DNA from 3 places in the Rahnella sp. BCC 1045 genome. Region 1 is predicted to be linked to each of the others. Evidence: predicted binding sites of a transcription regulator. Region 1 holds the regulator's gene; each other region holds the start of a gene.
What was found. Region 1 encodes PurR, which represses purine synthesis genes. Its sites were predicted from a motif close to CANGCAAACGTTTGCNTG; they were not measured.

Region 1 (4,173 bases):
CGGCGGCGGCACAGACGCCGACAGCTTGCAGGAAACGCAGCGCCAGCAGGGCGCGGACATTCTCAACCCATAGCACGCCCAGACAACCGACGACAAAGAGCGCTAAGCCAATCAGCAATACCGGCTTGCGGCCAATCTTGTCGGACAATGGCCCCCACAACAGCTGACCGATGGCAAAGCCGCCAAGGAAAATACTCAGGCTGGCGCTGATCATGCCCGGGCTGGTCATCAGGCTGCTTTGCATCGCGCTGAAGGCCGGAAGGTACATATCGGTCGCTAAAAAGCCAAGCATGCTCAGCCCGGCAAGATAGAGCATAAATCCAAGTGAGGGTTTCATTATTGTCTCTTTAATTTATTTATTGCAGATGATTTGACGCGGAAATCGTATCGGATGCGGAGTTTAACGCTTTGATAACAGGCTTGTGAAACGCTAATATTTGCAATCTGCTATCAAAAATATTGAAGGCTAAACGATGTGGTCAGAATATGCTCTTGAAGTGGTCGATGCCGTCGCCCGAACAGGCAGTTTTAGCGCTGCCGCGCAGGACTTGCACCGGGTTCCTTCTGCCATCAGCTACACCGTTCGCCAGCTTGAACAATGGCTGGCCGTTCCGTTGTTTGAACGCAGACATCGCGACGTTATTCTGACTCCTGCCGGTAAAGTTTTTGTCGACGAAGCGCGGGTTCTGACAAAAAAAATGATAGCGACCCGCCGCCAGTGTCAGCAGGTCGCCAATGGCTGGCGCGGAGAATTACGGGTTGCCGTTGACCGTATCGTTAAACCTGCGCGGACACGGCGGCTGGTGCTGGATTTCTATCGCCATTTCCCTGATACCGAACTCATCATTCATTCGGAAGTCTTTAACGGTGTCTGGGACGCGCTGGTCGACGGGCGGGCGGATGTCGCCATCGGCGCGACGCGGGCGATCCCCGTCGGTGGACGGTTCAATTTCCGCGATATGGGTTTTATGGACTGGCATTGTGTGGTCAGCGCGCAACATCCGCTGGCCCAGACGCAGGGAATACTGAGTGACGATCAGTTACGGCCTTATCCGGCGCTTTGCCTGGAAGATACATCGCGTACATTGCCGAAACGCGATACCTGGACGCTGGATAACCAGCGGCGGCTGGTGGTTCCCGACTGGACGTGTGCATTGGAATGTCTGAACGAAGGTTTATGTGTTGGCATGATGCCGGTTCACCGCGTGACACCCTTGATTGAACAGCAAAAATTACAGGTACTGTCGCTGGAAAATACCTTTCCGGACAGCCCGTGCTGCCTGACGTGGGATCAGAGCAATCCGTCGCCTTCGCTGGCGTGGCTGCTGGAATACATGGGAGACACGGAAACGATGAACCGGGAATGGTTGCGCGACTGACAAAAAAACGCCTGTGGCACAGGCGTTTATTGAAAGTTAACGGCGGTAATCGCGGTACGGGCCGTCGGCCACGGAACGGCGCTCAACCAGTTTGGGATGCACTTCAATGGTCTGCGACTCTTCGCGTTTGCTGATAATTCTGTCCAGCAGCATGGTAAAGGCCATTTCGCCCAGACGTTCTTTTGGCTGATGAACTGTCGTCAGTGCCGGTGAGAAATAGCGCGCGTTACGCACGTTATCATAGCCAATCACGGAAATATCCTGCGGTACGCGCAGGCCCAGTTCATCGGCGGCACAGATTGCCCCCATCGCCATCACGTCACCGCCACAGAATACAGCCGTCGGGCGGTTTTTCTGCATCAGAATTTTGTGCATGGCCTGATAGCCCGATTCCGGCTCAAAGTCGCCCTGAACGACCCATTCTTCACGAAGAGGAATATTGGCTTCCGTCAGTGCTTTCACAAAGCCCTGGAAACGGCCGCCGCCGGTGTTTCGCGCCAGTTGCCCAGGGATCACGCCGATATCGCGATGACCGCGTTCAATCAGATAACGTCCGGCCATATAGCCGCCTTCAAACGCGTTATCGATAATGCTGTCGGTGAAATTCTTACGCGCTTCGCCCCAGTCCATCACAACCATCGGGATAGAGCGGTATTCTTCAAGCATATTCAGCAATTCGTCCGGATACTCCGCGCACATCACAAGTAAACCGTCGACGCGTTTTTGCGCCAGCATTTGCAGGTAGGCCTGTTGCTTCTCCAGATTATTGTGTGAGTTACACAAAATCAGCGTATAGCCTTTTGAGAAACAGCTGTTCTCCACGGCCTCAATCACTTCGGCGAAGTAGGGCGCTTCACTGGACGTTGCCAGCAGACCGATTGTTTTGGTGTTATTGACCTTCAGGCTACGTGCCACAGCGCTGGGAGAATAGTGCAACTCTTTGATTGCAAGGAGAACCGCGGCTCGGGTTTCTTCGGCGACGAAACGGGTTTTATTGATGACGTGCGACACGGTTGTGGTGGAAACGCCAGCGCGCTTTGCGACATCTTTAATCGTTGCCATGTAAAAAATGACTCCTGTGCTCACGTGTTTCAGCACGTTAGCATTATGTTAATCGTTTGCTTGCGTGGATTTAACTGCTGACTTCGAAAAGGGCAGTGAAATCGTTGGGTGGATTCTTCAGAGTGAGGCGTGAAATGCTCTCGGGTGAAATCGACCGGCACACAGGCGTGGTAACCGACAATTTTCACTTATAATGCAGGAAAGTGGAAGTAAAATTGTCATGAACCTGGTGTCATTCAGCACAAGATTTTCAATGCGAATTATGAGAAAATGCGTTGGCACACATTCAGTGTGGCTATACGAACGCCACAATTTGATCCGTAAGGGGGTTTAATGGACAGCAACCTGAAATTTTCTTTGATCACTACGGTCTGCGCTTTGCTCGTGATTATTGCTTTCAGTTTCACCGCAGTGATGAACTGATTTGCGCGAAAGCCGCAATAAAAAGGGCGATTACCTATAACAGGAATCGCCCTTTTCAATTTTACGCAGTCACCCATTCCGCCGATACTCTTCCCTGCAGAAACTCTTCGTTAAATGCTATTCAATGGCTGATTAGCGAAACTTCAGACTTAACGAATTGTTTATTATCGGATCGTCTTAGGGGTCATTACCCGTCGTGCGCCTACATAATGATCTTGCCAGTAATCGTCACCCAGTGAGGTGATCTTAATGTCTTCGCCGGTGCGCGGTGACTGGATAAACTTCCCGTTTCCTACGTAAACACCGACATGGTCTGCGGCGCCGCGGTTATTAATCCGGAAGAAAACCAGATCGCCGGATTCTAATTCACCCCGTTTGACCGGGGCCGCATCGCGCAAGTGGTACATTTCATTCGCTGTGCGGGGCATTTTAATACGGATCAAATCTTTGTATGCGTAGTAAACCAGTCCGCTGCAATCGAAACCTGTATTCGGTGACGTTCCGCCCCAGCGGTAAGGTTTGCCGACCTGGTGCATCAGCTTGGTCATCGCGGTTTGTTGTGCGTGCTGATAACGTTTCTTGTGTGTTGCGCTGAGCGTTATCGGTTTACTGTCTTCTTCACGTAACTTTTTGCCTTTGCGGTGGCGGCCATACGCTTCTTTTTTACTGGCCTTTTCACTGCTGTTTTTAGCGAGAGAGCGGTTTTTCGTTTCCTTCCCTGCTTTCGCCTCGGCCCGGGTTGTCTTGAGTGTTTTTTCTTTTTTACTCTCGGCCCGCGTCGTTTTTACTGTTTTTTCAGAAGACGTCTTTCGCTTAACCAGTTCGGTGCTTTTGACTTTCTTCTTCGAATTTTTTTCCTGAGTTTTAGGTTCTGAAACCGGCGCGACTTTGGTTTTCTTGCTGGTTTTCGCGGCTGCCGTTTTTCGCTTTCGGCGTTCTTCCGGCGTGACCTGGTTAACATGACTCTTTCGCTGGTCGGCCGCGACACGAGTCTGTGGCGACGCATGAGCCATATTCAGAAACAGCTGGGTAAAGAGCAGCACAAAAAGCGTGAACAGTAAGCGCATAGCTTCGTTACCATGAGTGGTAGGGTTAAACATCAGGGATGTCAGAGTATTGCCTAAAAGAACGAGACAAAAAAGCACGAATTGCCTCGATTCTAGATCATATTGTGAGAAAAAGTTAATAGCTTTTTTTATGTCGAAATAACCGCCATTTTTAGTCAAAAAAATAACCACTTTTCATCATGTTATTATTTAAGTTAAAGAATGGGATTTTGCAAATCTGACATTATCGTGGAACGGCAAAA
Region 2 (4,173 bases), on a different contig from region 1:
GCTGGCCGGAGAAATAAAGAAAGCCCGATAGTAAATGGCGAAACAGAGCAAGGGAAAAATAGCTATTCCCTTGCTCTCACCCTCAGAGCGGTAACAATAATTCGATTCTTTCCAGAACATCCTCAGCATTAATGATAGCTAAAGGCTGTATTTTTATATCTGCTGCCAGATTTTTAATATCTGTAGAAACACGCATGACCTGATGCAATTCCATATCCTGATAAGGCCCCGTATGGTCAGGATTTGCTGTCACGAAAAGGCTGACAGTTTTGGTTTTCAGCGCGACGGCAAGATGAAGCGGTCCGGTATCTCCGGTAACGAGCACATCCATGTTTTCTATAATGCCCATCAATTGCTTCAGATCGGTTTTCCCGATATAGCTGGTGACCCGTTTTACTTCATCTTCCGACAATGAATTCAGGAAGAATTTTTCATAGGCCAGTTCTTTTTTTGTCCCAATCAGCACAACTTCATACTCTGGCCCCAATTGGAAAAGTACCTTCGCAAGCTCAGAAAATTTTGATATTGGCCAGCATCTTATTGGTTCAGAGGCGCCCATCTGAAAACCAATAATTTTCTTTCCGGCTTCTTTATTAAGATGCGTGAAATCAACTGGAATAACCATTTCATTATTGGATACATCGCAACCTAACAAACTGCACATATTCAATTTTCGTTGAATCAGATGGCAGCTTAAAAACGATCCTTCATTAACAAGCCACTTTTCCATCCCAATCTTCTTACCGCCGTATATATCCTTGACGATATATTGGGAGCCGGACATTACTGCGCTAAGAATGTCGTAGGGGGCTTTTGAGTGTAAGATTACCGTTAATTCAGGCGGCCGCTCTCTAAGTTGTGTGACCAGTTTTCTGACGTGTTTTACCTTCTCATCCCAATATACTATCCGGTCAAAAAAAAGACTTCCCTCAACGAGGGTTTTATTTTTTTCACTGGAGACCAGTGTAATGAACGCATCCGGATAGCGTTGTCTTACCGCACGAATGGCTGGCGTATTGAACATTAAATCGCCCAGCGCCGTGGTCGAGTAAATAGCAATACTTTTAAAATTCTCTTCTGCCGAGAATGACTTCCGGCTTTTCAGAGTGGGCTTAATCTTTACATAGCAATGTAAGAAAAGATTAATCCAAAATATTTTCATCCTTTTCTGCGACATCTTAGTTCATCTTCCATTGATAATATTCTGCCAGAGTCATCCCCTGTGCCCGTTCGCTTATCCAGCTAAACAGCTTTTCCAAATCGTCGTAGAGTCTTTCAATGTCTTTTTCGTTTTTGAACGTCGGGCTTCCGCCGGGCATGAACTCTGAAGAGTGCAGCATGAACTCGATATAGTCAGAACCCTGCTTAAGAGTCTGCTCAGCAACCTTTTTCATATTCTCAACATTGCCACCGGATGGGCGCAACCAGAGCGTAGAAGGCGACCGGGTTTTTCCGCGAAGTTTATCGTAGCCGCTCTTAATATGATTGAGCATTCCCGAGTGCTTAAGCTGAATACTCATCGGGACTTCAAGAAGCGGAGAATTGCCCGCTTTTGCAATATCATTGAGGTCAATGAAATAAGCCTCTTTCGGAAAACGGCTGTAATCCGTTCCGCCCGCCCCTTCAGGGTTACCCGGTGAAGATGACCAGTTCACATGCGGTGTCACCGAACAATCAACAAGATATCCCTGCTCAACCAGCAGCGACGCATAAAACTCATTAAACGCCCAACGACCCGCGCGATGGCTGAGCATTTTTGTCTGGAAATTGTCTTCCAGCAGTTTCGTCATAAATGCCACTTTAGCCTTGATTTGGTCTTCCGGGAATTCGATCAGGTAAGGCTTGTGTCGCCAGTCATCATCGGTCAGCGCGACAAGCGGAGGGCTATTCCAGGCATGTAAATGCATGCCAACTTCGCCCTTCCCCCGCCGGATCACATCACTGGCAAACTCCACATAAGCAGCATCCTGCGCCATTTCATAATTCGTCAGATAAACCGGCTTAAAGGCGTACTTTTCGCAAAGGCTCTGGAATCGCGGCAGAAAGCGGGTGTTCTCAGTGGAAATGCGCTCATGATTTTGCCAAAGATTGTCACCCTCGGTATCTATGGTGATGATAAATGCGGGTTTTTTCATTGAACTGGCCTAATTTTATCTTATTAATCAAACGTACAGGATGACGGTTACGCGGGCATGCCAATGCAAACATACCGCTATGACAACAATTTATTGGATTGTTTCTATTTTTTGGGATTTTCACCCTCAACGCAAGAACCGTGTTGGGTGTAGCCTGAGGCTTCAGTGTACTTTAGAATCGTGCTTTGATTCCTAAACAGTGATGAATTATGACGACTGCTCAAGCACAAAATCCGGATTCCTCTATCAGGCGTATCCTTATCATCAAACTACGTCATCACGGCGATATGTTGCTGACGACCCCGGTCGTCAATACATTGAAGGCGCGTTATCCTGACGCTGAAATTGATATGCTGATATACCAGGAAACCCGGGATATGCTGGCGGCCAATCCTTCCATTCATCACTTGCATTGCATTGACCGCACCTGGAAAAAACTCGGCGTGTGGTCCCATATGGCTCATGAAATTCGTTTAATGAAACAGGTCATGTCCCGCCATTATGATCTGACGCTCAACTTAAGCGATCAGTGGCGAAGTGCCATTGCCACCCGACTTACGGGCGCGTCTGTCCGCCTGGGTTTCGATTTTCCAAAACGTCAGGGCGCATTTTGGCGTTTTTGCCACACCCAACTGGTCAGTACGAAAAACCATCATGCACTTCATACCGTTGAACAAAACCTCTCCCTGCTGGCCCCCCTTCAGCTTCCTTTGATAAGACCGGAAGCCACGATGAGTTATGCTCAGGAAGACGGTGAAAAGGTACAGCATTTATTACAGCAGAATCAGGTTTCTGGCCGTTATATTGTGGTGCAGCCTACCTCTCGATGGTTCTTCAAATGCTGGTCAGAAGAAAAGATGGCCGCCATGCTTACGCAATTGCACGCTGAAGGCTATCCACTGATAGTCACTTCCGGGCCGGACAAACACGAGCTCGCCATGGTCGATCGTATCCTGAAACTTTGTCCTCAGATCAATCTGATTTCTCTGGCCGGCAAATTAACGTTACCCCAGCTTGCCGCCTTGATTGATGGTGCCGCGCTATTTATCGGCGTGGATTCTGTCCCGATGCATATGGCGGCGGCTTTGAAAACTCCTCTCGTCGCTCTGTTTGGCCCGTCAAAACTGGTTTTCTGGCGCCCATGGGAAGCCACAGGTGAAGTGATTTGGGCCGGTGATTTCGGGCCACTTCCTGATCCGGACAATATCGATACCAACACGTCCGAACGTTATCTGAATGCCATTCCCGTAGACGTCGTGACTGATGCGGCCAGGAGATTATTAGCATGAAAGCATTCCGGCTTGCTTTAGTTCGCCAGAAATACCGCCCTGACGGAGGCGCCGAACGGTTTGTTTCCCGGGCGCTGGAAGCACTTGAAAACCAAAATATCGAGCTTAATGTCATCACCCGCGAATGGCAGGGTGACATTAACCCCGATTGGAATGTGCATCTGTGCAACCCGTGGAAATTCGGTCGTGTAAGCAGGGAGCGCGGTTTTGCCAACGCGGCCCGGCAAATCTGGCAAAAAGAGAAATTCGATTTGGTGCAAAGCCACGAACGGATACCTGGCTGCGATTTATACCGGGCCGGTGATGGCGTTCATGTCAGATGGCTGGAAGAGCGTTCGCGATTGTTGCCTCAGTACAAAGCAAAAAGACTTTTCACCGACAGGTTTCACCGTTACGTCATGCAAGCCGAAAAGGATATGTATGCCGCGCCAGAGTTGAAAGCGGTTATCTGTAATGCCGAAATGGTTAAAAAAGAAATCATTGAGCGGTTTTCTGTGCCCGCAGAAAAAATTCACGTCATTTATAATTCTGTAAATAACCAACATTTCATACCGGTGACCGCCCCGCTGCGCGCTCAGCTTCGCCAGCAATATGGTGTGCCGGCGAATGCGACTTGCATGATCTACGTTGGCTCGGGCTTTGAACGTAAAGGCCTGGACGCGGCAATTAAAGCCATTTCAGGAACGTCGCGACATCTTCTGGTTGTCGGCAAAGATAAAAATGAGCCACGGTATCGCGAATTAGCGGCT
Region 3 (4,173 bases), on a different contig from region 1:
AGCGTTCTATCCGATTGTACGGGCGCGTTTGACGAAGATTAACGGCGAAGCCGCGACGGACAAAATCAAGCCGGACGATGCGGGCGGGGAAGCGGTAAACCGTGAACTGAATCTGACCTGGATGGACGGATTGCCGGATCATAATCCGCTGACCGCAGGTAATGGCGCACCGAAAGCGGGTGAAGTGTCCATCGATGAAGGGCTGGCCGGACGTCTCGGACTGAAAATCGGCGATTCGGTGACCTTCACCGGTGATACGCAGGATTTCACCGCTAAGATTACCAGCCTGCGAAAAGTGGACTGGGACAGCCTGAAGCCGAATTTCTACTTTATCTTCCCGACGGGCGCACTGGATGCCCAGCCGCAAAGCTGGCTGACCAGTTTCCGTTATCACGGTGATGACAGCACCATTACGCAACTGAACCGTCAGTTCCCGACGCTCAGTTTGCTGGATGTCGGTTCGATTCTGCGGCAGGTCGGACAGGTCTTACAGCAGGTCAGCCGGGCGCTGGAAGTGATGGTGATTCTGGTGATGCTGTGCGGCGGTTTGCTGTTGCTGGCACAGATTCAGGTCGGGATGCGTCAGCGCCGTCAGGAGTTGATCGTTTATCGCACGTTAGGCGCGAGTAAAAAAATGCTGCACCGTACTCTCTGGTGCGAATTTGCGGTTCTTGGACTCGTGGCGGGCATTGCGGCGGCGATAGGTGCCGAAGTGGCGTTATGGTTGTTGCAGCGAAAAGTGTTTGATTTCCCGTGGGAACCGGATTACCTGATGTGGATCGCCGTTCCGGTGGTGAGCGCGTTGCTGCTGTCTGTCTGCGGAGGCTGGCTGGGTGTACGGTTGCTGCGGGGGCGGGCGCTGTTCAGGCAATACGACTCGTAACCGTCATACTTCGAGCCACAGGTGCGTTGGCTGCGTTCAGTCACCCGAATCACTTACCTGAGTAAGCTCATCGGGATTCCTTGACTTGCCGCCTTCCTGTAACTCGAATTATTTAGGTTACCAGAGCATCTCCTTTTAATAAGGAGGTGCTCAAATCAAAGCTTTTCAACTGCCCATTCAATGCCGCTGGCATATTCGGCCGGCAGCATCGGGATCAGTGCATTCAGGTTTTCTTTCAGCAGGCTGGCGCTGGCATCATTGAGATTCAGGTGTCCGACTTTACGACCCGGACGCACGTCTTTCTCGTACCAGTGCAGATTGACCAGTGGCAGGTTCAGCCACTGTTCTGACACATCCGTGCCAATCAGATTCACCATCACCGACGGCGTACTGACCACCGGTTTTGGCAGCGGCAGACCGAGTATGGCACGCAGGTGCATTTCAAACTGGCTGTAGGATGCGCCGTTTTGCGTCCAGTGCCCGCTGTTATGTACGCGCGGAGCCAGTTCGTTGATGAGCAAACCTTCGCTGACCATGAAACATTCCATCGCCATCACGCCGACATAATTCAGTTCGTTGAGAATGGCGGACAACATGCTTTCTGCCTGCTGTTGCAGCGCAGCGTCCGGCTCCGGCAGTGCGACGCTGGTGCGCAGAATACCGTCCTGATGCAGATTGTGCGTCAGCGGATAAAAAACGGTTTTCCCGTCGTGACCACGCGCACCTACCAGCGACACCTCACCGGAGAAATTGATGCCCTGCTCAACGATACATTCGCCGTAGCAATCTTGTGGCAATGTATTTTCTTCGCCGGAACGCAAGCGCCACTGACCACGACCGTCATAACCGCCGACGCGACGTTTCACAATCGCCAGTTCGCCAAGCTGTGAAAAAACCTGCGGCCATTGTGCGGCATCTGCCAGCAATTGCCACGGTGCAGTCGCCAGACCGAGCTGGTCGAGCAACTGTTTCTGCGTCAGGCGATCCGCAAGACGCGGGAAAATGTCGCGGTTAACGAACGCATTATGCGTTGCCAGTTCGCGGGTCAGTGCGGTTTCCGGCCAGCGTTCGATTTCTGCGGTAATGACGCTTTGCTGATACGGCACGGCTTCCGGTTCGGCATCAAGTCCGACCGGATAAACGGCAATGCCCAGCGGTTCACCGGCCTGACGCAGCATTCTGCCTAACTGACCGTTTCCGAGTACGCAAACCGGTTTCATGCTTCCTCCCGTGGATCGGGATTATTCAGCACTTCATCCGTTTGTGCGACACGCCACGCGGCCAGATTTTTGGCAATTTCAGTATCATGCAGCGCCAGAATTTGTGCCGCCAGCAACGCAGCGTTAGCGGCACCCGCTTTACCAATTGCCAGCGTACCGACCGGAATACCGCGCGGCATTTGTACGATGGAATACAGGCTGTCGATGCCGCTCAGGGCCGCGCTTTGCACGGGCACGCCGAGCACCGGCACCAGCGTTTTCGCCGCCAGCATGCCGGGCAAATGCGCCGCGCCGCCTGCGCCTGCGATGATCACATCAAAACCATTGGCCGACGCCTGTTCAGCAAAGGTGAACAATTTGTCCGGCGTGCGGTGTGCGGAGACGATATCGACATGGAAAGGAATATTCAGCGTTGTGAGCACTTCGGCGGCGAACTGCATGGTCGCCCAGTCACTTTTAGACCCCATAACGATGGCGATTTTTGCCGGGGTAACGTTGGATGACATGTCTGTATAGCTCCTGTGATTCGGATTTAAAGCGTGTGAGGGCGCAAATGATATCACGCTCACGAAGCAAGGAAAACGGTTGCGTAGCCGGAATACGGTGCATTTTTGATGAGAAGTGCGCGACAGATTTGTATAATCCCAGCCACGATAATATTCGCCATCCCCACTGGAAACTGAACTATGACGCAGGCTTTACTGGCACCGATTTATGATTTTCTTCACTGTGAAACACCTGCGTTATGGGTGGATGTGGCGCTGGAAAATCAGACGGTCATGCTGATTGACCACGCTAACTGTGAAAAGAAGGCGGCGGCCACGGCGATGAGCCTGATGACCAAATATCTTGAGCGTACCGAGTTGCTGTTTTGCGCGGCACGTCTGGCGCGCGAAGAGCTTCATCACTTTGAGCAGGTGGTGGAAATCATGCAGAAACGCAATATTACTTATACCCAGCTTTCACCGTCGCGCTACGCCAGTGGCATGATTAAACATACCCGCCATCATGATGACCTGAATATTCTGGTGGACCGTCTGATTATTGGTGCGTACATCGAAGCGCGTTCCTGCGAGCGATTTGCCAAGATTGCTCCGCATCTCGATGAAACCCTGTCACGCTTTTATACGTCGCTGTTGCGCTCAGAATCACGCCATTTTGCCGATTATCTGGCGCTGGCCGAACAGTATGCGGGAACCGATATCAGTGAACGGGTGGAGGAGTTTGGCAGGATTGAAGCGGAACTGATCTTAACGCCAGATGAACAATTCCGTTTCCACAGTGGAGTCCCAGTCTGCGGGCTTAAAACGGGAAGCTGATCAGTTCCACGTTACCGGCGGTGACTTTCACCATCGAGCCTTCTTCGTGCCATGCGCCGAGTACTACGCGGTGGCCGGTTTTATTTTCTAAAGGCACATCATGAATAGCCGGGCGGTGCGTGTGCCCGTGGATCATCCACTCGACGCCTGCCGCCTGCATTTCACTGATCACCGCCTGCGGATTCACGTCCATAATTTCCAGCGATTTTCCCTGATTAGACGCTTTGCTGTTGGCGCGCATTTTTGCGGCAATCGCCAGTCGCCATTTCAGAGGCAGCATCAGGAATAATTTCTGGATAAACGGGTTATGAACTTTTTTGCGGAAATTCTGATAGGCAACGTCATCGGTACACAGCGTGTCGCCGTGCAGGATGAGCACGCGGCGGCCATAAAGCTCGAGAACTTTTTTCTCTGGCAGCAGCGTCATCAGGCTTTCACGCGCAAAACGTCTGCCGAGCAGAAAATCGCGGTTACCGTGGATGAAAAAGCAGGGCACGCCTTGCTGGCGGAGCTGGTTTAACGCCGCAGCGATTTCTGCGTGTAACGGTTCCGGGTCATCGTCACCAATCCAGGCTTCGAATAAATCCCCGAGAATGTACAGCGCATCAGCCTGCGGCGCATCTTCGCGAAGAAAACGCAGAAAACCGGCAGTGATTGCCGGTTCCTGTGCGCAAAGATGGATATCTGCGATAAAAAACGTGGTCATCCCGACGCTAATTATTCGCTGATGGTGACGCTTTTGATCACAACA

Region 2: rfaQ (putative lipopolysaccharide heptosyltransferase III) is a predicted target of PurR. The motif match lies at 2,172-2,189, and genes of this name have one in related genera.
Region 3: purE (5-(carboxyamino)imidazole ribonucleotide mutase) is a predicted target of PurR. The motif match lies at 2,678-2,695, and genes of this name have one in related genera.

What each region holds. Positions count from the first base shown of each region.
Region 1 covers NZ_JAFMOZ010000135.1:90,376-94,548, forward strand. The annotation lists gene punC (purine nucleoside transporter PunC) at 1-337, opposite strand, end outside; gene punR (DNA-binding transcriptional activator PunR) at 474-1,379, shown strand; gene purR (HTH-type transcriptional repressor PurR) at 1,416-2,441, opposite strand; gene J1782_RS26565 (YnhF family membrane protein) at 2,775-2,864, shown strand; gene J1782_RS17835 (C40 family peptidase) at 3,029-3,931, opposite strand.
Region 2 covers NZ_JAFMOZ010000127.1:47,791-51,963, reverse strand. The annotation lists gene J1782_RS13165 (O-antigen ligase) at 1-31, shown strand, start outside; gene J1782_RS13160 (glycosyltransferase family 9 protein) at 83-1,177, opposite strand; gene J1782_RS13155 (polysaccharide deacetylase family protein) at 1,179-2,135, opposite strand; gene rfaQ (putative lipopolysaccharide heptosyltransferase III) at 2,342-3,424, shown strand; gene J1782_RS13145 (glycosyltransferase family 4 protein) at 3,421-4,173, shown strand, end outside.
Region 3 covers NZ_JAFMOZ010000125.1:75,020-79,192, reverse strand. The annotation lists gene ybbP (putative ABC transporter permease subunit YbbP) at 1-883, shown strand, start outside; gene purK (5-(carboxyamino)imidazole ribonucleotide synthase) at 1,039-2,103, opposite strand; gene purE (5-(carboxyamino)imidazole ribonucleotide mutase) at 2,100-2,609, opposite strand; gene J1782_RS12190 (tRNA-(ms[2]io[6]A)-hydroxylase) at 2,790-3,422, shown strand; gene lpxH (UDP-2,3-diacylglucosamine diphosphatase) at 3,406-4,128, opposite strand; gene ppiB (peptidylprolyl isomerase B) at 4,140-4,173, opposite strand, start outside.